Regions from separate parts of the Thioalkalivibrio sp. ALE10 genome, predicted to be linked through region 2. Evidence: predicted binding sites of a transcription regulator. Region 2 holds the regulator's gene; each other region holds the start of a gene.
The links. The regulator FliA, encoded in region 2, starts transcription of late flagellar genes. The targets are predictions, from matches to a motif close to GCTAAAGTTNNNNNNNNNNCNGCCGATA.

Region 1 (2,199 bases), on a different contig from region 2:
CGCGCGGGGGTCGACGAGCTGGCCAAGGTGCCCGGCATCAATCGTCGCCTGGCGCAGGCGATCTACGACCAGTTCCACGAGGCCTGATCCGACATGTTTCCACGACTCCCCACCTGGCTGACCTGGTCGCGTATCGTGATGATCCCGCTGATGATCGGGGCCTTCTATGCGCTGCCGATGCCGGCGGCGGGGATCGTGGCGGCCATCATCTTTGCGCTGGCCGCGGTGACCGACTGGCTGGACGGTTATCTGGCCCGGCGCTGGTCGGTGACCAGCCGCTTCGGCGCCTTTCTCGATCCGGTGGCGGACAAGCTGATCGTCGCTGCCGCGCTGGTGCTTGTGGTGGACCACAACCCCGGTGTGGGGCTGGCGCTGGCCGCGATCGTGATCATCGGTCGCGAGATCGCGATCTCGGCACTGCGGGAATGGATGGCCGAAGTCGGGACTAGCGCGAAGGTGGCGGTTTCCTGGATCGGCAAGTTCAAGACCAGTGCGCAGATGGTGGCCATCTTTCTGCTGCTGTGGGCCGAGCCGGTGGCGGGACTGTCGCTGTTCCTGATCGGGGAATGGCTGCTGTATCTGGCGGCGGTGCTGACGCTGGTGTCCATGGTGCAGTACATGCTGGCCGCGGCCCGGGACGCCTGAACGAATTTTTCGGATCCGGTGTTGACGAAGCCGGCGCTGTCTGTAGAATACGCATTTGTCGACGGGCGGGAATAGCTCAGCTGGTAGAGCACAACCTTGCCAAGGTTGGGGTCGCGAGTTCGAATCTCGTTTCCCGCTCCAAACGATTTCCCGAAGCCCCGGCACCGCCGGGGCTTTCTGTTTCGGCGGCATCCAAGACCGTCGAACAAGCCTTGCCCCGGCTGGGTGGCAGAGTGGTGATGCAGCGGACTGCAAATCCGCGTACCTCGGTTCGATTCCGGGCCCAGCCTCCATCTTCGATTGCAGGCCCGCCGGCTTTATGCTGGCGGGCCTTTTCGTTTGTGGGGTGCCTGCCGGGGGGGTCGGCGCTCCCTTCGGGCATTCAAGGTTGGGGCCGAACGGCCGAAAACCCGGATGGAGGCGCCGGTGAATCCGGGCGCCCGCAATCCATGACCTCGGGGTAACTGCATGCTGCGTCGCCTGTACGACCTTCCCATCTGGCTGAGGCTGCTCGGCGTCATCTGGCTGACCCTGGTCTTCGTCTGGTCCGGCATGATCGGATGGGCGGTGCTGGAGCAGCGTGACACCGCCCAGGAGCAGGCTGGGCATTTTGCCGGCAGTCTGCACGAGATGACCTGGGCCGGACTGACGACCCTGATGATTACCGGCACCATGGATTCGCGCCACGAATTCATGGATCAGATCCAGGAAATGGGCGATGTTCGCGACCTGCGCGCGATCCGCGCCGCGTCGGTCACCGAGCAGTGGGGCGAAGGGACGGCCGACAGCGAACCCCGTGATGCGGTCGAGCGCGAGGTCCTGGATACCGGAGAACCCTTTGTCGAGGTTGATCGCGAGCGCGACCAGCTGCGCGTGGTGAATCCGATCCGCAATCATCGCGAATACCTGGGACGCAACTGCATGGCGTGTCACGGGGCCGCGGAAGAAGATGAGGTGATCGGGGCCACGTCCATGCGTCTCGACATGACCGAGGTGCACGAGGGGGCGACGAATTTCGGGATCCAGCTGTTCGGCTTCGCGATCCTGGTCAGCCTGCCGCTGCTGGGTGCGATCTTTCTGTTCATCCGCCGTTTCGTTACGCGCCCCCTCGCCGAGATGACGGAAGGGCTGCGTGACATCGCCGGGGGCGGGGGCGATCTGACCCGGCGGCTGGACGTGCACGGCGATGACGAGGTCGGGCGTGCGGCCCGGGCGTTCAACGACGTGATGGAACAGTTCCGCTCCCTGATCGGCGCAGTGGTCGGTTCCAGCGGGCAGCTCACTTCGGCGGCCGAAGAGGTCTCGAACGTGTCCGACCGCACGCGCGAAGGCGGGGATCGTCAGCGTCGGGAGATCGAGCAGGTGGCCACGTCGATGAACGAGATGAGCGCCACGGCCCAGGACGTGGCCCGCAACTCGCAATCGGCGACCGAGGCGGCGCACCGCTCGCTGGAATCCACGCGCAGTGGCCAGGAGGTCGTGCAGCGGACCGTAACCGGGATCGAGCAGCTGGCCTCCGAGGTGCATCGCGCCGCGGAGGCAATCCAGCGGGTC
Region 2 (2,199 bases):
TCCTCGGTGTCCTTGCCGGTCTGTTCGAAAAATGCATCGAGTTCGCGCGCGAACTCGCGGAATTCCTCCACCGACAGTTCGCGGTTGCGGAACCGGGTCCATTTTTCGGTGAGTTCCGCGGCACGCCCGGCGAATGCCTCGGCAATCGGCAGGGACGATTCCACTGCATTCAGGGTTTCGTGCGTGGCCTGTTCGGTCTGGGTCACCACGTAACTCAGACGCTCGCGCGCATCCGGAATCTCGTCCTGCGCCAGCTCGACCAGACGCGAATCGCCCCGGAAGCTCTCCAGTGCCTCGTGCAGTTCGCGGGTCAGCTTGCCCAGTTCGTCGAACAGTTCGCGTTCATAAGGCCGCGCGAGCTCCTGGATCAGGCGGCGCGAAGCCTCCTCGTCACCGCCTTCCAGAGCGCCCACCAGCTCCCGCGCCAGCGCGAGCCGGTCTTCCCCGGAGGCATTCTCTTGTTCGGTCATCGGGTCTCTCTTGCCGTGTCAGCCGGTCGCGGTATTCAGCCTTGAGCTTCAATACGTTCGAAGATCTTTTCGATCTTCTCCTTGAGCGTCTCGGCCGTGAAGGGCTTCACAATGTAACCGTTCACGCCGGCCTCTGCCGCCTCCACGATCTGATCGCGCTTGGCTTCGGCCGTGACCATCAGCACCGGCAACGATTTCAGCCGCTCGTCCTTGCGTACCTCGCGCAGGAGGTCGATGCCCGGCATGTTGGGCATGTTCCAGTCGGTGATCAGAAAATCGAAGTCGCCGTTCTGCAGCATCGGCAGGGCCGTGCTCCCGTCGTCGGCCTCCATGGTGTTGTTGAAGCCAAGATCCCGCAGGAGATTCTTGATGATGCGCCGCATCGTGGAGAAGTCGTCCACGATCAGGATTTTCATACCCTTGTCCACAGTTCGCTCCGGGAATGTGTTTGAACCTTAGAATATCTGCAGGGACTCGACGTCTTCGAGCCACGAGCCCAGACGCGCCCGCAGACGGTGCACCGCCTGGCTGCGGATCTGGCTGACGCGCGATTCGGTCACGTCCAGCACGGCACCGATCTCGCGCAGGTTGAGTTCTTCGGTGTAGTACAGGTTGAGCACCAGTCGTTCACGCTCGGGCAGATCGCCCAGTGCGCCGGCCAGTTCCTCGCGGAACTCCCCGGCCTCGATGCGCCGCGACGGGGACTGCTCCTGCCCTTCCAGCACGCGATCCGCCTCGCCCTCCGGGCCGCCCACCTCGTCCAGCGCGAACAGATGGGCACCGGCGTGATCATCCAGCATCTGGTAGTAGGTTTCCACCGGGACGCCCAGCTCCTCGGCGATCTCCGGGGCGCGAGCGGCGCGGCCCTCGCGGGCCTCCACCGTCTGCATCGCCTCGGAGATCCGCCGGCTGTTGCGGTGCACCGAGCGCGGCGTCCAGTCGCTGCGACGCAGCTCGTCGATCATCGCCCCGCGGATGCGGATCCCGGCGTAGGTGGCGAAGGTCGCCCCCTGGCCGCCTTCGAACTGCCGCGCGGCCTCGATCAGCCCAACCATGCCTGCCTGCACCAGGTCATCCACCTGCACCGAGGCCGGCAGCCGAGCCATCAGGTGATGGGCGATCCGATTCACCAGCTCGACGTGGTCCGCGACCAGCTGATCCGGTCCCCCGGTCCCCGCCCGGGCGTATCCCGAAAGTCTGTTCTTTGGCGTGTTCATGCGCTTTGCAGCATCCTCTCGACGAAGAATCCAACCCCCCCGCTGGCGCCGCGGGCCACCGGCCAGCCGTCGACCTTGCGCGCGAGCTCGAGGAACGCCCGTCCCGCCGGGCTGCCCGGAGACTGCTGCACCACCGGCGCCCGTTTCTGCACCGCCTGGCGCAGGGCATCATCCAGCGGAATCACGCCCACCAGATCCAGTATGACCTCCGGCAGATAGGTGGAACAAACCGCCTGCAGCTTCTGCATCACGCGTTCCGCCCCGGCACGGCCCTGCACCATGTTTGCGACCACGCGGAACCGGTTCACGCCATGATCCCGATGCAGGACCTTGATCAGTGCATAGGCGTCGGTCATCGATGCCGGCTCGTCGGTGACCACCACCAGGGTCTCCTGCACGGCCTGACAGAAACTGGTCACCGACTCCTGCAACCCGGCGGCGGTATCCACCACCAGCACGTCCAGCGGTCGCGTATACATGCTGAAGGCCTGGATCAGGCCGTGATGTTCCGG
Region 3 (2,199 bases), on a different contig from region 2:
CCGACCAGACCTTGATCGACGACCGAGTGGACGCCAGCTCCGGGAGGATCACGTGGCGCAGGATCTCGAACGGAAAACCGTCGCGAAACCAGGAGGTTTCGTTGGTGGTCATCGCATCGATGACGCGCGTGCGCAGCTTCGGGCTGGGCGCCTTGCGCAGCGCGTGCAGCAGTTCCGGCACGTCCTTGTAGCCAAATTCATCCAGCAGGCGGGACAGCCGGCTGGACACCAGGTACTGGCGGCTGTCCCCCAGCACCAGGCCACAGCACTCGGAGAGAAAGCGCGCGAATTCTTCGTAGTCACGGGAATCGATCACGCACACATCTCCGCCTTGACGCGTGCCGGGCCCGTCCGCCGTCCGCTGGTTGTTCGGTTCGATGATTCCATGCCGCCACAGTATAGGGCTTCGAGGCGGCCTTGCGGGAGTCCGCAGCCTGCAAAGGGGCGGCAAGCGCCGGCCACCCGCCCCGGCCGGGCCGGCACTCGTTCGCCCCCGGCAACCACCGACATCTCAGGCGGTCTTGTTGATCTGTTCCAGGACCGCACTGGCCAGTTCGTCCGGGTTGAACTTGGAGAGGAACGCATCCGCACCGGCCCGACGCACCATGTCGGTATTGAATTCGCCGCTGAGCGAGGAATGCAGCAGCACCCGCAGCGGCCGCAGCCGGTCGTTCTCGCGGATCTTTGCCGTCAGGGTGTAACCATCCATGCGCGGCATTTCGATATCCGAGATCACCAGCTCGACCGTGTCGTGGATCGGACCCTCGGCGGCTTTCGCCTCCAGGTAATCCAGGGCTTCACGCCCGTCCTTGCACAGCACGTAGGGCCACTCGAGCCCCTGGATGGCGCTTTCGATCTGGCGGCGAGCCACCACCGAGTCGTCGGCGATGACGATTTCCCGACGCTCGGGTGTCTGCTCGGCCACCGCGGAACGCACGCTTTCCGACACCTCGGTGGGCAACGGATTGACCAGCGACAGCACGCGCTCCACGTCGATGATCTCCACCAGCTTGTTGTCGAGTTCAGTGACCGCCACCAGAAACGACTCGCGCCCGGTGCCGCGCGGGGGCGACTTCACCTGGTCCCAGTTGACGTTCACGATGCGATCCACCGCCGACACCATGAAGCCCTGCACCGAGCGATTGAACTCCGTCACCACGACCTTCTGCTGGCCGTCCGCCCCGGCCCGCGTCGACTGCATGCCCATCGCCCGCGCCAGATCGATGATCGGCACGGTCTTGTCGCGCAGGGTGGTGACCCCCCGCACCACCCCGGCGGACCCGGGAATCTGGCGCAACTGCGGCAGCGGAACCACCTCGCGCACCTTGAACACGTTGATCCCGAAGGTCTGCGTGCCGCCCAGATAGAACAGCAGAAGCTCCATCCGGTTCTGCCCGACCATCTGCGTGCGCTGGTTCACGTCGTCAATAAACTGACTCACGGTTCTCGCCCCCTGGGTTGTTCTCCCTGCTAACGGCCGCGCCGGCGGGAGCTTGAACCACGCATCGGACGCGCAGGACAGGCGCCGGATGCCATGGCACAGAAGCTGCATGTATTCCGTCACGAAGACACAGGGTCAACGGTGACCGGACATGCACCTTTTCAAGTTACAGGCTTTGCTCCCGTACCGCAGCCCGGGCCGCAGCGGGGGTGCGCTTCTTCTGATGCTCGCGCTCCTCGCCCCGACCGCGCAAGCGGAGATCGAGCCGGTGCAGAACATTCGTGACAGCGCGGAACGGTTCCTGCACCAGCAGCTGGGGGACCACAACGGCGACGATGTGGAGGTGCAACTCGGTCATGTCGACGACCGCCTGCGCCTCAAGCGCTGCGAAGAACCCCTGGAGGCCTCGCTGCCGCCCGGCGGCCGCCCGAGGGGCAATACCGCGGTCAACATCCGCTGTCCCGGGCCGGTGACCTGGTCGGTGTACGTTCCGGCCACCGTGGAACGCCACGCCGAGGTGGTGGTGGCCCGCCGCAATCTGTCGCGCCAGCAGACCCTGGGGCCGGGCGATCTGCGCATGGAGCGCATCGAGACGTCGCGCCAGGCCAGCCATTATTTCGAGGACGCATCCGAGGTGGTCGGTCTGCAGACCCGCCGCGCGATTCGCCAGGGCCAGGTCATCGGCCAGCAGCACGTTAATGAACGTCAGGTGATCCAGCGCGGCCAGCGCGTTACCATCCTCGCCAGCAGCGGCAGCG
Region 4 (2,199 bases), on a different contig from region 2:
GGTCGATAACGCGGGCAACACGACGGTGGCTATCACTTCGCAGCTGGGCACGGAGGGCCTGCAGGTGACCGGGGGACAAGTGACCCTGGAGGGTGGAAGCACGGTTGACCTCTTTACGGCAGATGCTGGAACTGGTACGGCGATCGGGTCCGATGATGTGACGTTGAACGACATCGATGTGACCACGCGCGAGACGGCGACCCAGGCCATGGGTGCGCTGGATGGAGCGCTGACTGAGGTGAACTCGCTGCGTGCGGAGCTGGGTGCGGTGCAGACGCGTTTCGAGAGCACGATCTCGAACCTGGAGATCGGTTCGGAGAACCTGTCGGATGCGCGTTCGCGGATCCGGGATGCGGACTTTGCCGCGGAGACGGCGGACCTGACCCGGGCGCAGGTGCTGCAGCAGGCGGGGACCTCGGTTCTGTCGCAGGCGAATGCGGTCCCGCAGAACGTGCTGGGTCTGCTGCAGTAAGGCTTCGGCTTCCTCCGGGCCCGTGCTGCGGGCCATCCCGGGGCCCGTCCCGAGTGATCGGGGCGGGCCTTTTTGCGTTTTGGGGTGATCTCGGGGGCCGGTGGTCCGGGCGGGTGCGTTTTCGCGCGCGAGCGCGCTCCCACGGGGTGGCGGGGTTCGGGATATGGGATCCGGCTGTGTGATGGATTGCGGGGATTTTTCGGCGGCGGCAGGTAATTGCCGCCGGGATCGGCCAGAATCCGGGTAAAGGGATTTGCGGCGCGACATGGTGCGGCGCAGCGGGGCGGAAAAAATTTCCTCCGGGGCTAAAGTTCCTTGCCGGTCGGCCGTTATCGGCTGCAGGAGCGGAAGTGTTTCCGCACGGTTGGCCCCCGTCATGGGGCTGTCATGGCAAGAGGAAAAGACCATGTCTCAAGTCATCAACACCAACATCCTGTCGCTGAATGCGCAGCGGAACCTGAATGCTTCGCAGAATGCGCTTTCGCAGTCGCTGGAGCGCCTGTCATCGGGCCTTCGCATCAACAGTGCGAAGGACGACGCGGCGGGTCTGGCGATCTCCGAGCGTTTCACCAGCCAGATCAATGGCCTGAACCAGGCGGTGCGCAATTCGAACGACGGCATCTCGTTCGCGCAGACCGCGGAGGGCGCGCTGAACACCATTGGCGACGCGCTGCAACGTGCACGCGAGCTGTCGGTACAGGCCGCTAACGACACCAACTCGCCCTCCGACCGTCAGGCGCTGAACGACGAGGTGCAGCAGTTGATGGATGAGGTCAGCCGCGTGGCGAACTCGGCCGAGTTCAATGGCGGCCGGATCCTGGATGGCACGGTGGAGGACCTGTTCTTCCAGGTAGGGGCCAACCAGGGCCAGAGCATCGCGGTGAGCGGTGTGGATGCCCGGACCTCCGAGCTGGGGACCACCGAGGTGGTGGGAGCCAACGGGCTTTCACAGGAAGAGATTGGGCAGATCGACACGGATGTGGCATTCGCTGACATTCGGATTGAAGGAGATGATTTCAGCGATATCGATGTGGATCTGAGTGAGGCGGACAACCTTGAGGATGTGGTGCGGCTGGTGAACGCCGAGATTGCCAGCGAAGCGGCGGAAGGTGATACCAATGCGGCAGCGGTCGCGGATGCCAACCTGCAGGCCGCGTTGCGGGTCGATAACGCGGGCAACACGACGGTGGCCATTACCTCGCAGCTGGGGACGGAAGGCCTGGAGGTGTCCGGGGGGCAGGTGACACTGGAAGATTCCACTGAGATTGCGCTCTTTTCCGCCGCACCAGGAAATGGTCAGCAGACCTCCAATGAGGTCACCCTGAACGACATCGACGTGACGACGCGCGAGACCGCGACGCAGGCGATGGGCGCGCTGGATGGTGCGCTGACCGAGGTGAACTCGCTGCGTGCGGAGCTGGGTGCGGTGCAGACGCGCTTCGAGAGCACCATTTCCAACCTGGAAATCAGCGCGGAAAACCTGTCGGATGCGCGTTCGCGGATCCGGGATGCGGACTTTGCCGCGGAGACGGCGGAATTGACTCGGGCGCAGGTGCTGCAGCAGGCGGGGATCGCCGTGCTGTCGCAGGCCAATGCGGTGCCGCAGAACGTGCTGGGGCTTCTGCAGTAAACTCTCACTGACCACGACGCTGGAAGGATCCGGGCATGGGGCCGGATCCTTCCACGGAGGGCTGCCATATGACGGATATGATCAACAACAGCATGCC

Region 1: a site for FliA is predicted at 1,026-1,053, ahead of F788_RS0111335 (methyl-accepting chemotaxis protein). Genes of this name have one in related genera too.
Region 3: a site for FliA is predicted at 1,472-1,499, ahead of F788_RS0112225 (chemotaxis protein). Genes of this name have one in related genera too.
Region 4: a site for FliA is predicted at 777-804, ahead of F788_RS0111850 (flagellin). Genes of this name have one in related genera too.

What each region holds. Positions count from the first base shown of each region.
Region 1 covers NZ_KB906456.1:52,855-55,053, reverse strand. Annotated here, with positions in the region: gene uvrC (excinuclease ABC subunit UvrC) at 1-87, shown strand, start outside; gene pgsA (CDP-diacylglycerol--glycerol-3-phosphate 3-phosphatidyltransferase) at 94-645, shown strand; tRNA gene F788_RS0111345 (tRNA-Gly) at 711-786, shown strand; tRNA gene F788_RS0111340 (tRNA-Cys) at 865-938, shown strand; gene F788_RS0111335 (methyl-accepting chemotaxis protein) at 1,114-2,199, shown strand, end outside.
Region 2 covers NZ_KB906454.1:64,059-66,257, forward strand. Annotated here, with positions in the region: gene F788_RS0109625 (protein phosphatase CheZ) at 1-470, opposite strand, end outside; gene F788_RS0109630 (chemotaxis response regulator CheY) at 506-886, opposite strand; gene F788_RS0109635 (RNA polymerase sigma factor FliA) at 926-1,687, opposite strand; gene F788_RS0109640 (MinD/ParA family protein) at 1,684-2,199, opposite strand, start outside.
Region 3 covers NZ_KB906458.1:11,076-13,274, reverse strand. Annotated here, with positions in the region: gene F788_RS0112230 (protein-glutamate O-methyltransferase CheR) at 1-316, opposite strand, end outside; gene F788_RS0112225 (chemotaxis protein) at 512-1,441, opposite strand; gene flgA (flagellar basal body P-ring formation chaperone FlgA) at 1,665-2,199, shown strand, end outside.
Region 4 covers NZ_KB906456.1:155,613-157,811, reverse strand. Annotated here, with positions in the region: partial or broken gene F788_RS0111855 (flagellin) at 1-472, shown strand, start outside; gene F788_RS0111850 (flagellin) at 879-2,102, shown strand; gene F788_RS13790 (flagellar protein FlaG) at 2,171-2,199, shown strand, end outside.